DNA from 3 places in the Streptomyces sp. KL116D genome. Region 1 is predicted to be linked to each of the others. Evidence: riboswitches for the same ligand, from Rfam matches in the RefSeq annotation. Region 1 holds a riboswitch; each other region holds the start of a gene.
The links. Region 1 has a riboswitch for cobalamin ahead of RBJ77_RS14060 (CbtB-domain containing protein). Riboswitches for the same ligand answer to the same signal wherever they lie in the genome.

Region 1 (4,574 bases):
TGCGGGAACTCGCTGACACCGGTGATCGGTTCACGCCGCTGGGCCAGGCGGGCGCTGCGCGCCGCCCAGGTCTCGGCGAGCCGGTCGCGGACCAGACCGGAGCGCAGGGCGGCCGCCTGACCGCCGGACCGCTCGATCAGCTGGAAGAACTCCCAGCCCGCGTGGGCGAGTTCGTCGGTGAGCCGCTCCACGTACCCGGAGCCGCCGGCCGGGTCGATGACCCGCGCCAGGTGCGACTCCTCGATGAGGATCGTCGAGGTGTTGCGGGCGATCCGCCGCGCGAACGCGTCCGGCAGCCCCAGCGCGTCGTCGAAGGGCAGCACCGTCACGGAATCGGCGCCGCCGACGCCCGCCGCCAGCGTGGCGATGGTGGTCCGCAGCATGTTCACCCACGGGTCGCGGCGCGTCGTCATCACCGACGAGGTCACCGCGTGCTGGCGCTGCGCACCCGCGTCGGCCGCCCCGCAGGCCTCGGCGACGCGCGCCCACAGCCGGCGCGCCGCCCGGAACTTGGCGATGGTCAGGAACTGGTCGGCGGTCGCCGCGTACCGGAACTCCAGCTGCGCCAGCGCCTGCCGGACCGTCAGCCCGGCCGCCGTCAGCAGGCGCAGATAGGCGACCCCGGTCGCCAGCGACGCACCCAGCTCCTGCGCGGCCGAACCGCCCGCCTCGTGGTACGGCAGCGCGTCCACGGTCAGCGCCCGCAGGCCGGGGTGGCGTGCGGTGCACCGGCGGGCGAGCTCGACGACGGCCTCGTCGTCGTACCCGGTGCCGGTGCGCGCCTCGTGGCCCAGCGGGTCCGCGCCCAGGTTGCCGCGCGCGGCGTCGTCGGCGACGCCCGCGTCCGCGTACAGCCGCAGCAGCCGGTCGGCGGCGGCCGCGGTCTCGGCGCCCGCGTCCAGGACGATCGGGGCGAGGTCCAGCAGCACGCCGTCGAGCGCGGTGGGCAGCGCCTCGACGGGGATGCCGCCGGAGCCGCCCACGGTCAGCCACAGCGACGTGACCCCGTTCTCCAGGTCGGCGAGGACCGCCGCGGCGTCGGCGACGGCGTGCCGCTGGCGCACGTCCCAGCCGCCCACGACATTGCCCTCGGCCCGGCCGCCGCGCACGAACGGCGCGAAACCGGGCAGGCCGGAGGCGACCGTGGTCGCGTCCCCGGAGGTGTACAGCGGGCGGGCGCGCAGCCCGTCCTCGAGCGGAGTGGACAAGGCGTCTTCCGCCTCGGCCGCCGAGAGTTCCTTGCCCGACTTGCGCAGGACACCCGCGACCAGGTGCTGCCACTGCTCGTGCGTCGCGTCGGGGAACTCGGCCGCCAAGGAAAGCCCGTCGTCTGGCAGGACCGTCATGCTCGGATGCTAGGGGAGATGACTACAGCGACAGCAGAGCCGACCCGTGTGACCTTGTTCGCCTTGGCTTCCCGGCCGGTTGCGACTATGAGCGGTCCCCGGGCCCCGCGCGCCCCCGGCCCGCCGTCCGCCCGGTCTTGGCCATGGACGCGTCACACGGTAGCGTCATGTCGTTATCGACGACGGTCGACGGAAGCCGGTGAGAGTCCGGCACGGTCGCGCCACTGTGAACGACGAGCCCCCGGGCTCCTCGTGAGTCAGACCCGTGACGGTCGTCATGTGCACCAACGAAACGGGACGCGAACTCCCAAGGAGGCACTGCCATGGCGCAGCCTGTCGCCCAGCCGACCGCCACCACGCCGGTCCTGCCGGCCAAACTCCCGCTGAAGGTCATCGCCCCCTGGGCCGCCTTCTTCGGCATCCTGATGCTGGTCCTGCTGTACTTCGTCGGCGCCGAACAGGGCGCCACCTCCGTGTTCAGTGGCGCGGGGGTCCATGAATGGGTGCACGACGCACGCCACCTGCTCGGCTTCCCCTGCCACTGATCCAGAGGGACGTCGCGCGCTCATGAACTCAACCACCGTACGCAACCTGCTCGTTCGGGGCATGCTCGCCGGCCTGGCGGCCGGCGTGCTCGCCCTGGTCATCGCCTACTGGCTCGGCGAGCCCAGCGTCGACGGCGCCATCGGCTTCGAGGAGGCCCACGCGGCCCACTCGCACGGCGGCGAGGAGGCCGAACTCGTCTCCCGGAGCCTGCAGTCCACGGCCGGCCTCGCCACCGGCATGCTCGTCTACGGCGTCGCCTTCGGCGGCATCGCCGCCCTCGCCTACTGCTTCGCCCTCGGCCGCGCCGGCCGGTTCGGTCCGCGGGCGACCGCGCTGCTGCTGTCCGGCTGCGCACTGCTGGCCGTGTACGTCGTGCCGTACCTGAAGTACCCGGCCACTCCGCCCGCCGTCGGCAACCCCGACACCATCGGCAAGCGGACCACCCTCTACTTCCTGATGATCCTGCTCAGCGTGCTCCTCGCGACCGGCGCCACCGTCCTCGGCAAGCGGCTCGCCCCGCGGATCGGGACGTACTACGCCACGCTGGCCGGCGTGCTGGGCTTCGTCGTCGTGACGGGCATCGCCTTCGCCGTCCTGCCCGTGGTCAACGACGTGCCCGAGCACTTCCCCGCCACCCTGCTGTGGCGCTTCCGGCTCTCCGCGCTGGCCATCCAGGTCACCCTGTGGAGCGGATTCGGCCTGATCTTCGGGGAGTTGGCCCAGCGCCTGCTCCAGCCGAAGCCGGCCGCGGTCCCGGCCGCACCGGCGGTACCGGCCGGCCGGTGATCAGTCCGACGGATCCGCGGGGCTGAGCGGTCCTCCGAGGCGCACGTTCCAGCGTGCGCCCCGGCCGCTCAGCCCGGTGGCCGTCAGCGGCGCGACGTCGCAGCGCCAGAACGCCGACACGGGCGCGCCCAGCGCGTGCACCACGGCCGCGCGCACCACCTCGGGCTCCACGACGGCGACCACCTGCGCGTCGTCCGCCAGCGCGTCGAGCCACCGCGCCACCCGGGCGCACACACCGGCCACCGACTCCCCGCCACCGGGCGCGAACTCCGGATCGTCGAGCCACCGCGCGACGTCCAGCGGTTCGGCCCCGGTCACCTCCGCGAGCGTCCTGCCCCGCCAGCGCCCCATGTCCTGGGCGGCCAGTCCGTCCGGCGCGGCCGACGCGTCGAGACCGAGGGCCTCGGCGGTCTCGCGGCAGCGCCTGCTGCCCGACGTGACGGCCGGCGCGCCCGCGCCCGTCACCAGCGCTCCGGCCGCCGCCCGCGCGGCGTCCCGCCCCGACGCGTCGAGCGCGGCCCCGTCGTCGAACCGGGCCTGGCGCAGCGAGGCGTTCATGGCGGGGGAGACGAACAGGACGCGTCGGGTCACGACGGACTCCTCGGGGACGGGGCGGGCGGGTGGACGGGTGCGGGGCCCGGCCAGTCGAGGAGCCGGGCGCCGATCACCGCGGTCTGCAGCGCGTAGCGGTGCACCGGGTCGGCCGGGTCGGCGCCGGTGAGCTGGTGGATGCGGGCCAGGCGGTAGGTGAACGCGCGCACGCTCAGGGTCAGCCGGCGGGCGGCCTCGGCGGACACGCAGCCGGAGTCGAAGTAGGCCGTGAGCGTGTCGAGCAGCGGCTGCGCCCCGCCCCGCGCCCCGCGCAGCGGGCCGAGCGTGTGCTGGACGAGGTCGGCCATCGCCTGCCGGTCGCGGGTCAGCACCGGGTAGACGAGCAGGTCGGCGGCGCGCAGCACCGGGGCGTCCAGATCGAGGCGGGCGGCCAGGTCCAGCGCGTTGAGCGCCTCCTCGTACGACTGGACGACGCCGCCTGGGCCCGACTGCGGGCGGCCGACGGCGACCTGGACGCCCTCGCCCGCGGCGCACGCCTGCTCGGCGAAGTGGGCGAGGACCTTCTGCTGGTCGCCGGGGGCGATGCAGACCAGCCGGCCGTCCTTGGCGGTCAGCAGGATGTGCCGGTTGCCGAAGCGGGCGATCACCGCCCGCTCGACCTCGCGGGACACCGCGCCGCCCTCCTCGTACGCGACCGGCCCACGGGCCACCGCGACGGCGTGCCCGGACGACAGCCGCAGCCCGAACCGCTCGGCCCGCTCGGCGAGTTGGCCCAGGTCGCTGCGGCCGTAGAGCAGATCGTCGATGAAGTCGCGGCGGGCCGCCTCCTCCTGCCGCATGGTGAGCCGCTGCGCCCGCTCGTAGCCCTCGGCGAACGCGTCGAGCGCCTGGGCGCCGACCGTGACGACGCTGTCGAGCCCGGCGCGGGCGCCGACCGTGTCCGTACGCAGCTGCGCCAGGTGCGCGGCCACCAGATCGCGCAGGCCGAGCCCCTTCTCCGCGGCCCGCTCGCCCAGCGCGCGGCGCCCGTCGAGCTCGTCCCGGGTCAGCCGCCGGCCGGTGGCCGAGGCGTCCGCCACCACCCGGGCGAACCCGTCCAGGAACTCCGCGGGGACGTCCTCCTGCGGCGCCATCTCCACCCCTGTCGTCGTCCTGGCCCCGACGTCGTCCGCCGTCGTCCGCCGTCGTCTGCCGTCGTCCTGACGTCTTCTTAGCCGATGCGCCACGGCCGCCCACCGGCGGGGGGCACCATGATCCCTGTGTCGTTACCTCATCAGCCCCAGCGGCCCTCCCTGCCCGGCCACATGATCGTCTGTGGCGACGACGCGCTCGCCGAGCGGCTGG
Region 2 (4,574 bases), on a different contig from region 1:
CACTCCGCCAGCGCCTCGAAGAGGGAGACCGAGACCGCGCGCGCGACGCCCGTGGCCCGGCGTTCGTACAGCGCCGTGAGGATGCCGGAGAACGCGTACATGCCGGCCGCGATGTCGGCGATCGCGATGCCCACCTTCGCGGGTGCCTCGGGCGTGCCCGTCACCGACACGACGCCCGTCTCGCACTGCACGAGCAGGTCGTAGGCCTTGCGGTCGGACCACGGCCCGTCCGCGCCGTAGCCGGAGATGTCGCAGACCACGAGGGACGGGTGGCGCTCGGCCAACTCGCCCGCGGACAGGCCGAGTCGGGACGCCGCGCCCGGCGCGAGGTTCTGCACGAAGACGTCGGCGCCGGCCAGCAGCCGCTCCAGGACCTCACGGCCGCCGGGCGTCTTCACGTCGAGCGTCACCGAGTCCTTCGAGCGGTTCAGCCACACGAAGTGACTGGACTGCCCGTGCACCGTCTCGTCGTAGCGGCGCGCGAAGTCGCCCTCGCCGGGCCGCTCCACCTTGATCACCCGCGCGCCCAGATCGGCCAGCTGCCGGGTGGCGAACGGCGCCGCCACCGCCTGTTCGAGACTGACGACGGTGATGCCCGCGAGGGGCAGGTGGGCGGCGGCCATGGGGCATCCTCCGTGCTCGTACGGCGTGTCGTCGTGCACCGTATGCGACGGTGACCGGCGTGGCGCGGCCGCCCTCGGCCACCGGCGCCCCCGTGGCGCTAGGCGCCGTCGGCCAGCCGCGCCGACCAGCGTTGTTCGACCTTGGCCAGGCGCCAGTAGGCGATCGCCGCCGCCCACACGACGACGAACAGGCCGACGATGACGTAGCCGACGTTGTCGAGATCGAGTGCGGCGATCCAGCCGGTCACCGCGTCCGTCAGGTCGAGCTTCTCGTGCAGCACGCCGACGAGTTCGATGGTGCCGATGAAGAACGCGACCGCGATCGACAGGCCCGTGATGGTGAGGTTGTAGAACACCTTGCGCACCGGGTTGGCGAACGCCCACTGGTAGGCGAAGTTCATGAAGGTGCCGTCGAGGGTGTCGAACAGGCTCATGCCCGCGGCGAACAGCAGCGGCAGGCACAGGATCGCGTACCAGGGCAGACCCGCCGCCGCGCCGCTGCCCGCCATCACCATCAGCGTCACCTCGGTCGCGGTGTCGAAGCCGAGGCCGAAGAGGAAGCCGAGCGGGTACATCTGCCCGGGCCGGGTGATGGACCGGGTGAAGCGGCCGAGCACGCGGTTCATGAACCCCCGGGAATCCAGGTGCTGTTCGAGCTCCGTCTCGTCGTAGGATCCCGCGCGCATCGACCTGAACACCTTCAGGATGCCGGCCAGGGCGACGAGGTTGAGCGCGGCGATGAGGTAGAGGAACGTCCCGGAGACCGTCGTCCCGACGACGCCCAGCGCCTGGTGGGCGCGCGAGTCGTCGTCCATGAGCGTGCCGGCCAGGGCCGCGCCGCCGGCGACGAGCGCCGCCATCGCGACGACCACGCTGGAGTGGCCGAGCGCGAACCAGAAGCCGACCGAGACGGGACGCTTGCCGTCCGCCATCAGCTTGCGGGTGGTGTTGTCGATGGCGGCGATGTGGTCGGCGTCGAAGGCGTGCCGCATGCCGAGGGTGTACGCGGTGACGCCCAGGCCGATGCCGAACGCCTTGTCGTCGACCTCGTAGTGGCCGGGGACGACGAGCAGGAAGAGCACGCCGAAGGCGACGACGTGCAGGGCCAGGATCACGGCCATGAGGCCCGCGGTGCGCACGGTGTCCTCACGGCGCCAGCGGAAGTCGGGGTTCGGCCCGGTGGGCCGCGCGGGGGAGTTCGCGGACAGGGTCATACGGCGGTCACGCTCCAGCACCTCGTGGATCACTTCGTGAGATGCCGTGGCCGGTCTCCTGGCTTACGGGCGTGCGCCGCCGCTCCTGCCTTCCCAGCTGCCGGGCGGCAGCCAGTGGCACGGGTGGAGCGGTGCGCTCCGGACCTGGGGGTCCGGAACCCGATCACAGTGGCGAGGGCCGCTCCGGACTCGGCCCCCTGAGGGGCTGTCACCGGTCTTCCCGAACACCACGGCCCGCCCACCCTAGGCGGCCCGGGCGCCGCCCGCGCAGCCGGACCCCGTACGGGTAGGCAAGATCACATCGGGGGCGAGCCGGGCGTCACCGGCCGCCGGACCTGCTCCGGGCCCGCCTGATCTCCTCGTACGCCATGTCCCGGCCCTCCCAGTGGGAGCCGTCCACCGACTTGCCGGGCTCCAGGTCCTTGTAGACCTCGAAGAAGTGGGTGATCTCCAGCCGGTCGAACTCGGGGATGTCCTCGATGTCCCGGACCGACGCGTGCCGCGGGTCGTGCGCGGGGACGCAGAGGATCTTCTCGTCCGGGCCCTTCTCGTCGCTCATCACGAACATGCCGATCGCCCGGCACTCGATGGTGCAGCCGGGGAACGTGGCGTCGCCGGTCAGCACGAGCGCGTCCAGCGGGTCGCCGTCGCCGCCGAGCGTGCCGTCGACGTAGCCGTAGTCGGCGGGGTACTGGGTCGACGTGAACAGCATCCGGTCGAGCCGGATCCGGCCCAACTCGTGGTCCATCTCGTACTTGTTGCGGGAGCCCTGCGGGATCTCCACGATCACGTCGAACGCCTCGTCGCGCGCGTCACTGCCGCCCAATGTGGCCTCCTTGCCCCATTGCTGCCCGCTCGTTGGACCCGAGTGTGCGCCGTGCGCGGCGAGGGCGGAACCCCTCAGGCGGCGGGGGGAATGACGAATTCGAGTTCGGGCCGGTCCCAGGCGACGGCCGGCGGGCGCGCGGGCGCGGTGCCCGTGCGCCGCGCGCCCATGCTGCGGTAGAAGCCCTCGGCGGGCGGGTGCGAGACGACACGGACCCGGTCGAGACCGGCCGCCTGCGCCTCGGTCCGCATGTGCGCGACGAGCAGCCGGCCGATGCCGAGCCCCTGCGCCGCGTCCGCGACGAACATCAGGTCCAGCTCGGCCGGCGCGAGGACCAGCGCGTAGAAACCGAGGACCCGGTCGTCGGCCGTGTCCACCGCCACGAACACGCGGTGCGTCTCGATGTAGTCCGGGCCCACCCGGTACCCCTCGACCATCGCCGCGTACGGGCCTTCGTAGGCGCGGGAGCCGCGGACGAGCCGGGTGAGGCGCTTGGCGTCGCGCGCGGTGGCCGGACGGATCGCCACGGCCGGGCCCCGCCCCGGACGTGTAATGCTCGAAGTCATAGGACGAGTATTACGCATCCCGGGGGTGTGGTCACCCCGTGGGGACCGTCGAATGCACCTGTCGCAGGAACGCGGCGTTGTCCGGGGAGTGCCGCAGCTTGTCGAGCAGCGCCTCGTACGAGGACTGGCCGTCGCGGCTCTGCAGGGCGCGGCGCAGGCCGCGGACCGCGGCCGACTCGGCGGCGGGCAGCAGGAGTTCCTCGCGGCGCGTGCCCGACGGCGTGATGTCGACGGCCGGGAAGACGCGGTGATTGGCAAGGGTGCGGTCGAGGCGGAGCTCCATGTTGCCGGTGCTCTTGAGCTCCTCGAAGAAGTAGTCGTCGGCGCGCGACCCGGTGTCGACGAGGGCCGTCGCCAGGATGGTCAGCGACCCCGCCTCCTCGGTGTTGCGCGCCGCGCCGAACAGTCGCTTCGGGCCGTGCAGCGCCGCCGCGTCGACGCCGCCGGACAGCGTGCGGCCGCCCTTGGCGGAGGCGTTGTTGTGGGCGCGGCACAGCCGGGTGATCGAGTCGAGCAGGATCACCACGTCGCGGCCCTGCTCGACGAGGCGCTTGGCGCGCTCCACGGCGAGTTCGGCGAGCGCGACATGGGTCTTGGCCGGGCGGTCGAACGTCGAGGCGAGCACCTCGCCGCGCACGGAGCGCCGCATGTCGGTGACCTCCTCGGGCCGCTCGTCGAGGAGCACCACCATGAGGTGGGCCTCGGGGTGGTTGACGGCGACCGCCGCCGCGAGCTGCTGCAGCAGCACCGTCTTGCCGGTCTTCGGGGGCGCGACGATCAGGCCGCGCTGCCCCTTGCCGACGGGCGCGAACAGGTCGACGACGCGGCCCGTGAGCCCGCTCACCGGGCTCTCCAGGCGCAGCCGTTCGGCGGGGTGGAGAGGGGTGAGGTCGGCGAAGTGCGGCCGGGTGCGGGCGCCGCCGACGGGTTCGGCCTCGGTGAGCGTGTGCGGCCGCCCGCACACTCCGGTGACGAAGTCGCCCTTGCGCAGGCCGAGTTGGCGGATGAGCCGGGCGGGGACCTGGACGTCGTCCGGAGTGGGGAGCAGGTCTCCCGTCCGCAGGAATCCGTTCCCGTTGGCGCCGGTGTCCAGGATGCCGGCGGCGCGGACGGGCGCCTTGGGGGGTGCTGTGGTGGTGGGGGGTTCGAAGGTGGTGGTCATGGTCGGTCACGGTCCTTTCGCGGACGTCGTGTCGTACGCGGGCAGGGAAGGGGTGGGGAATCCGGCGACTGGAGGGAGCGGATGTGTCACGCTCGGTGGCCGGGAGAGGGCCTGGGGGCAAGCCGGGCAAGAGCCCGTCGAAACCTGCTGACCAGGAACGATGCGCGCGGTGACACCGGCCGG
Region 3 (4,574 bases), on a different contig from region 1:
CCCCCGCAGGTCCCCGGAGCCGGTCCGCGACACGCTGCAGATCGGCGCGATCCCCGCCGACCGGGCGGTGGCCGGCGTGCGGGCGACCGTGCGGGCCTTCTTCGATCTGCACCTGCGCGGCCGCCCGGACACCGGGCACGTGCTGTGGGGCGCGTCGTCGCGCCATCCGAGGTCGGCTACATCGCCGGGTAGCCGAGGCACGGGCGCCGGGCCAGGCCGAACCGGGCCGAACCTAAAGGCGGCGAGTTGGCGGGTTGTGCGCCGGCGATGGTGTTCAGCCCCCACCCTCCGGTCTCCACGTCGGGAGGCCACCCACCCGCCAGGAGCCATCGGCCCCACTCTAGGGCCAGAGGCATGACGACCTCCCTGGCCCGCAGCGCCTTCGACTCGCTCCTCCTCGACGCGGTGCCCGACCACGAGACGCTGCGCCAGACCTACGCGGCGCCCAGCGACGCGGCCGTACCGGAAGCAGATGACCGAACTCACCGACCATACCCGGCAGTTGATCGCCTGCCTCGTCGCTGGCCCTGATCGCCGACACGGACGCCGAGGGCACCCTGCGACGTCTCCCCCGCGCGGCGGCCCCGCCGGGTTCGCCTCCGTCCTCGACGCACGGACGGTGGCGATACCGGACGCGACCGGCAACGAGCGTCTGGACACCCGCAGAACGCCCCAAGTCGTTGCTGCGCCGGCCGGGGCTGACGATCGCCGACGTCGAGCGGGCGGAGGCAGAGTCGCTCAACTACCGGTACGAGTGAGCCCGACCGGTGGATGCCGGCCACCGACCGAGCAGACCGAGAAGGCCCCACCAGGCAGGGAACCCAGGCCCCGTGGCGGGGCGGGTCAGAGGACGTGGCCCGTCTCCACCGGGAAGTCCGGCGGCCACGGCTTGGACCAGTCGAACAGGAATTCCCGGTCGCCCATCAGCTCGTACTCCGCCTCGCGCCAGCTCGGGATGCCCCCGATGACGAAGCGCTGTCCCCGTCAGGCTCCAGCATCCACGTGTACTCGGCGTCGGCCGGATCCAGCCAGTGCCGCTCCTGCAGCACGGCGAACTCCCCGGAGGCGGCGCGCCGGATGTGGAGACCGTTGCCGTAGACGGGCTGAAGGAGCATCAGCTCCACGTAATGCGTGTATATCTCGATGCGCGTGGTGGTCGGTCCGCCGTCGTCGCTGCTCTGCAGGAAGAGCTGCCGGTGGGACGGATCAGACCGGACGATCCGGAACAGTCTCCCCGTGCGGATGAAGTCAGCCATGATCGAAACTCTCTGTCGCGCCTCGTGCCGCCGCTGCGCCTCTCGGTCGGACGACCTCGTGCGCCGCTCCAGTCTGGCGGGAGGTCGCGACGACTGTTGGCGTTGTTCGCTTTCACGCAGCACGCCCTCGGCCCGTGTCACCCGCCGGCACCCCCTCGGCCCGTGTCACCCGCCGCTGGACGTCCCGAAGCACTCCTGGCGGCGCAGCAACGGCAGCAGGTGGTGCTCGACGGCCGGCGCCAACCCGCAGGCCCGCGTCCCGGCCGTCGGTCCAGCGAAGGGCCGCCAGCTCGGCCGCGGGGGACCGGGTCACCGATCAGCGTCGCCCGGGAGAACACGGTCAGCTGCATGGGCACGCCTTCCAGCGCTGCCGTCTCCTCCACCACCGCGAGATGTTCGAGCGTGTCCGCAGCTCTACACCCAGTTCTTCCCGCAACTCCCGTTCCAGGGTCTCTTCGGGCTGTTCTCCGGCCTCGGGCTTGCCACCCGGAATGTGAAGACGTCCGGCGCTGCCTGCTTGCTCACGACGAGCAGCTTCCTGTCCTCGACCACGGCCGCCGCGACGACCTTCATGACTGCATGATCCATCCCTGCATTGTGCAGGCCCGATCAGCCTTCCGCGCACCCCGGCCTCCTGCGCCGCCACCCGTCGACGTGTCTCACTTCACCCTCCTGATTCCGGACGACCCAGCGATCCTCGACCGCGAACCCATAAGGTGGCTCCCGCAGCTGGTTCGCCCTGTCAGCCGGACAGGGCGTCGCAGAGAGGGAACCCGGTGGAATTCCGGGACTGCCGCAGCGGTGAGTGAGAACGACCGCCGTCATACGCACTGGGTCCCGGCAAGGGATCTGGGAAGCGACGGCCACTAGGAGTCCGTCCGGTCGGATGGACGTGCTCACGAGTCCGAAGACCTGCCACCTGCCCGTGGGCGTACGACGCGCACGGACATCCCAGTGACCTCGTGGGCGGGTCGGCGTACACATCAGGCGGACGACCGCGCCATCCCGGCGCGAGCGCACCGCCGTCCGTGTCACTCCTTCGTGCGTACAGGTCCTCGGGACCCCCAGGGATACGTCTCTCGAAGGAGATCTCCGTGACCACCAGGACGCAGCCGCGGCGGCACGGGCCACCGTGTACGGCTACCCGCGCCGGGGCCAGAACCGCGAGCTCAAGAAGGCCGTCGAGGGCTACTGGAAGGGCCGCGTCACCTCCGACGCCCTCCGGGCCACCGCCGCCGGCCTGCGCCGCACCAACTGGCAGGAACTGGCCGCCGCCGGGATCACCGAAGTCCCCACCGGCGACTTCTCCCTCTACGACCACGTCCTCGACACGACCGTGATGGTCGGTGCGATCCCCGAACGCCACCGGGCCGCCGTGGACGCCGACGCCCTGGACGGCCTCTTCGCGATGGCCCGCGGCACGCGGGACGTCGCGCCGCTGGAGATGACCAAGTGGTTCGACACCAGCTACCACTACCTGGTGCCCGAGTTGGGGCCCGGCACCGTCTTCACGGCCGACTCCACGAAGCAGGTCGCGGAACTCAAGGAGGCCCTGGCCCTCGGACTGGTCGCCCGGCCGGTCCTGGTCGGCGGTCACGTACCTCCCTCCCCTCGCCAAGCCCGCCCCCGGTGTGGCCGCCGACTTCGACCCGCTGACCCTCCTGGACCGGCTGCTGCCCGTCTACGCCGAGGTCCTCGCCGACCTGCGCGCGGCGGGCGCCGAGTGGGTGCAACTCGACGAGCCCGCCCTGGTCCAGGACCGCACCCCCGCGGAACTCAACGCCGCCGCGCGCGCTCTACCGCTGATCTCGGTGCCCTCACCGACCGGGCCCAAGCTCCTGGTCGCCAGCTACTTCGACCGCCTCGGCGACGCCCTGCCCGTCCTCGCCAGGCGTCCCCGGTCGACGGACTCGCCCTCGACTTCACCCGAAGCGGCCGCCGCCAACCTCGACGCTCTCGCCGCCGTCGGCGGACTGCCCGGCTAAGCGCCTGGTCGCCGGGGTCGTCAGCGGCCGCAACATCTGGGTCAACGACCTGGAGCAGTCCTCGCCACGCTCGGCACCTGCTGGGCCTCGCCGACCGGGTCGACGTGGCCGCCTCTTCCTCGCTCCTGCGTCCCCCTGGACGCGTCGCTGGAGCGCGACATCGATCCGCAGATCCTGCGCTGGCTGGCCTTCGCCCGGCAGAAGACCGCCGAGATCGCCACGCTCGCCAAGGGCCTCGCCCAGGGCACCGACGCGATCACCGCCGAACTCGCCGTCAACCGGGCCGCCCTGTCCTCCCGCGCCGCCTCCCCGATCACCCGCGACCCGGCCGTCCGGGCCCGCGCCGCTGGCCGTCACCGAGGCCGACACCCGGCGCGCCCAGGCCCACCCGCGGAGCGGGCCGCCGCCCAGCGCGCCCACCTCGATCTGCCGCTGCTGCCGACCACCACGATCGGTTCCTTCCCGCAGACCACCGAACTGCGCACCGCGCGCCGACCTGAGGTCCGGCCGCATCGACACCGCGGGCTACGAGGAACGCATCAGGACCGAGATCCGCGACGTCATCTCCTTCCAGGAGAAGACCGGCATCGACGTCCTCGTGCACGGCGAGCCCGAACGCAACGACATGGTGCAGTACTTCGCCGAGCGGCTCACCGGCTATCTCGCCCTGCAGGCCGGCTGGGTGCAGTCCTACGGCACCCGCTACGTCCGCCCGCCGGTCCTGGCCGGCGACATCTCCCGGCCCGAGCCGATGACGGTGCGCTGGACCGCGTACGCGCAGTCCCCTGACGGGCCGCCCCGTCAGGGGCATGCTCACCGGGCCGGTCACCATGCTCGCCTGGTCGTTCGTCCGTGACGACCAGCCCCTCGGCGACACCGCGCGCCAGGTCGCCCTCGCCCTGCGCGACGAGGTCAACGACCTGGAGGCGAACGGCACTTCGGTCATCCAGGGTCGACGAGCCCGCGCTGCGCAGACCCTCCCGCTGCGCGCCGCCGACCACGCCGACTACCTGGCCTGGGCCACCGAGGCGTTCCGGGTCACCACTGCCGGCGTGCGGCCGGAGACGCAGATCCACACGCGCATGTGCTACGCCGAGTTCGGCGACATCGTGCAGGCGATCGACGATCTCGACGCGGACGTGATCAGCCTGGAGGCGGCGCGCTCACACATGCAGGTCGCCCGCGAACTGGCCGAGCACGGCTACCCGCGCGAGGCCGGGCCCGGCGTCTACGACATCCACTCCCCGCGTCCCCAGCCGCGACGAGGGCATCCGCCCTGCTGCGTACGGGACTTGAGGCCATCCCCGCCGAGCGGCTCTGGGTCAACCCGGAC

Region 2: linked by a shared signal. The riboswitch ahead of RBJ77_RS47130 (HoxN/HupN/NixA family nickel/cobalt transporter) and the one ahead of RBJ77_RS14060 (CbtB-domain containing protein) in region 1 are both predicted to bind cobalamin.
Region 3: linked by a shared signal. The riboswitch ahead of RBJ77_RS24000 (5-methyltetrahydropteroyltriglutamate--homocysteine S-methyltransferase) and the one ahead of RBJ77_RS14060 (CbtB-domain containing protein) in region 1 are both predicted to bind cobalamin.

What each region holds. Positions count from the first base shown of each region.
Region 1 covers NZ_JASERH010000035.1:188,977-193,550, forward strand. Annotated here, with positions in the region: gene RBJ77_RS14055 (methylmalonyl-CoA mutase family protein) at 1-1,346, opposite strand, end outside; cobalamin riboswitch at 1,495-1,632, shown strand; gene RBJ77_RS14060 (CbtB-domain containing protein) at 1,670-1,891, shown strand; gene RBJ77_RS14065 (CbtA family protein) at 1,914-2,678, shown strand; gene RBJ77_RS14070 (histidine phosphatase family protein) at 2,679-3,269, opposite strand; gene RBJ77_RS14075 (PucR family transcriptional regulator) at 3,266-4,363, opposite strand; gene RBJ77_RS14080 (NAD-binding protein) at 4,535-4,574, shown strand, end outside.
Region 2 covers NZ_JASERH010000127.1:13,255-17,828, reverse strand. Annotated here, with positions in the region: gene RBJ77_RS47135 (CaiB/BaiF CoA transferase family protein) at 1-623, opposite strand, end outside; gene RBJ77_RS47130 (HoxN/HupN/NixA family nickel/cobalt transporter) at 722-1,837, opposite strand; cobalamin riboswitch at 1,868-2,084, opposite strand; gene RBJ77_RS47125 (inorganic diphosphatase) at 2,157-2,663, opposite strand; gene RBJ77_RS47120 (GNAT family N-acetyltransferase) at 2,738-3,229, opposite strand; gene rho (transcription termination factor Rho) at 3,261-4,391, opposite strand.
Region 3 covers NZ_JASERH010000059.1:4,923-9,496, reverse strand. Annotated here, with positions in the region: gene RBJ77_RS24020 (hypothetical protein) at 1-236, shown strand, start outside; gene RBJ77_RS24015 (hypothetical protein) at 355-531, shown strand; gene RBJ77_RS24010 (hypothetical protein) at 924-1,256, opposite strand; gene RBJ77_RS24005 (NUDIX domain-containing protein) at 1,597-1,881, opposite strand; cobalamin riboswitch at 1,970-2,191, shown strand; partial or broken gene RBJ77_RS24000 (5-methyltetrahydropteroyltriglutamate--homocysteine S-methyltransferase) at 2,389-2,787, shown strand; gene RBJ77_RS23995 (hypothetical protein) at 2,888-3,241, shown strand; gene RBJ77_RS23990 (hypothetical protein) at 3,246-4,097, shown strand; partial or broken gene RBJ77_RS23985 (5-methyltetrahydropteroyltriglutamate--homocysteine S-methyltransferase) at 4,051-4,556, shown strand.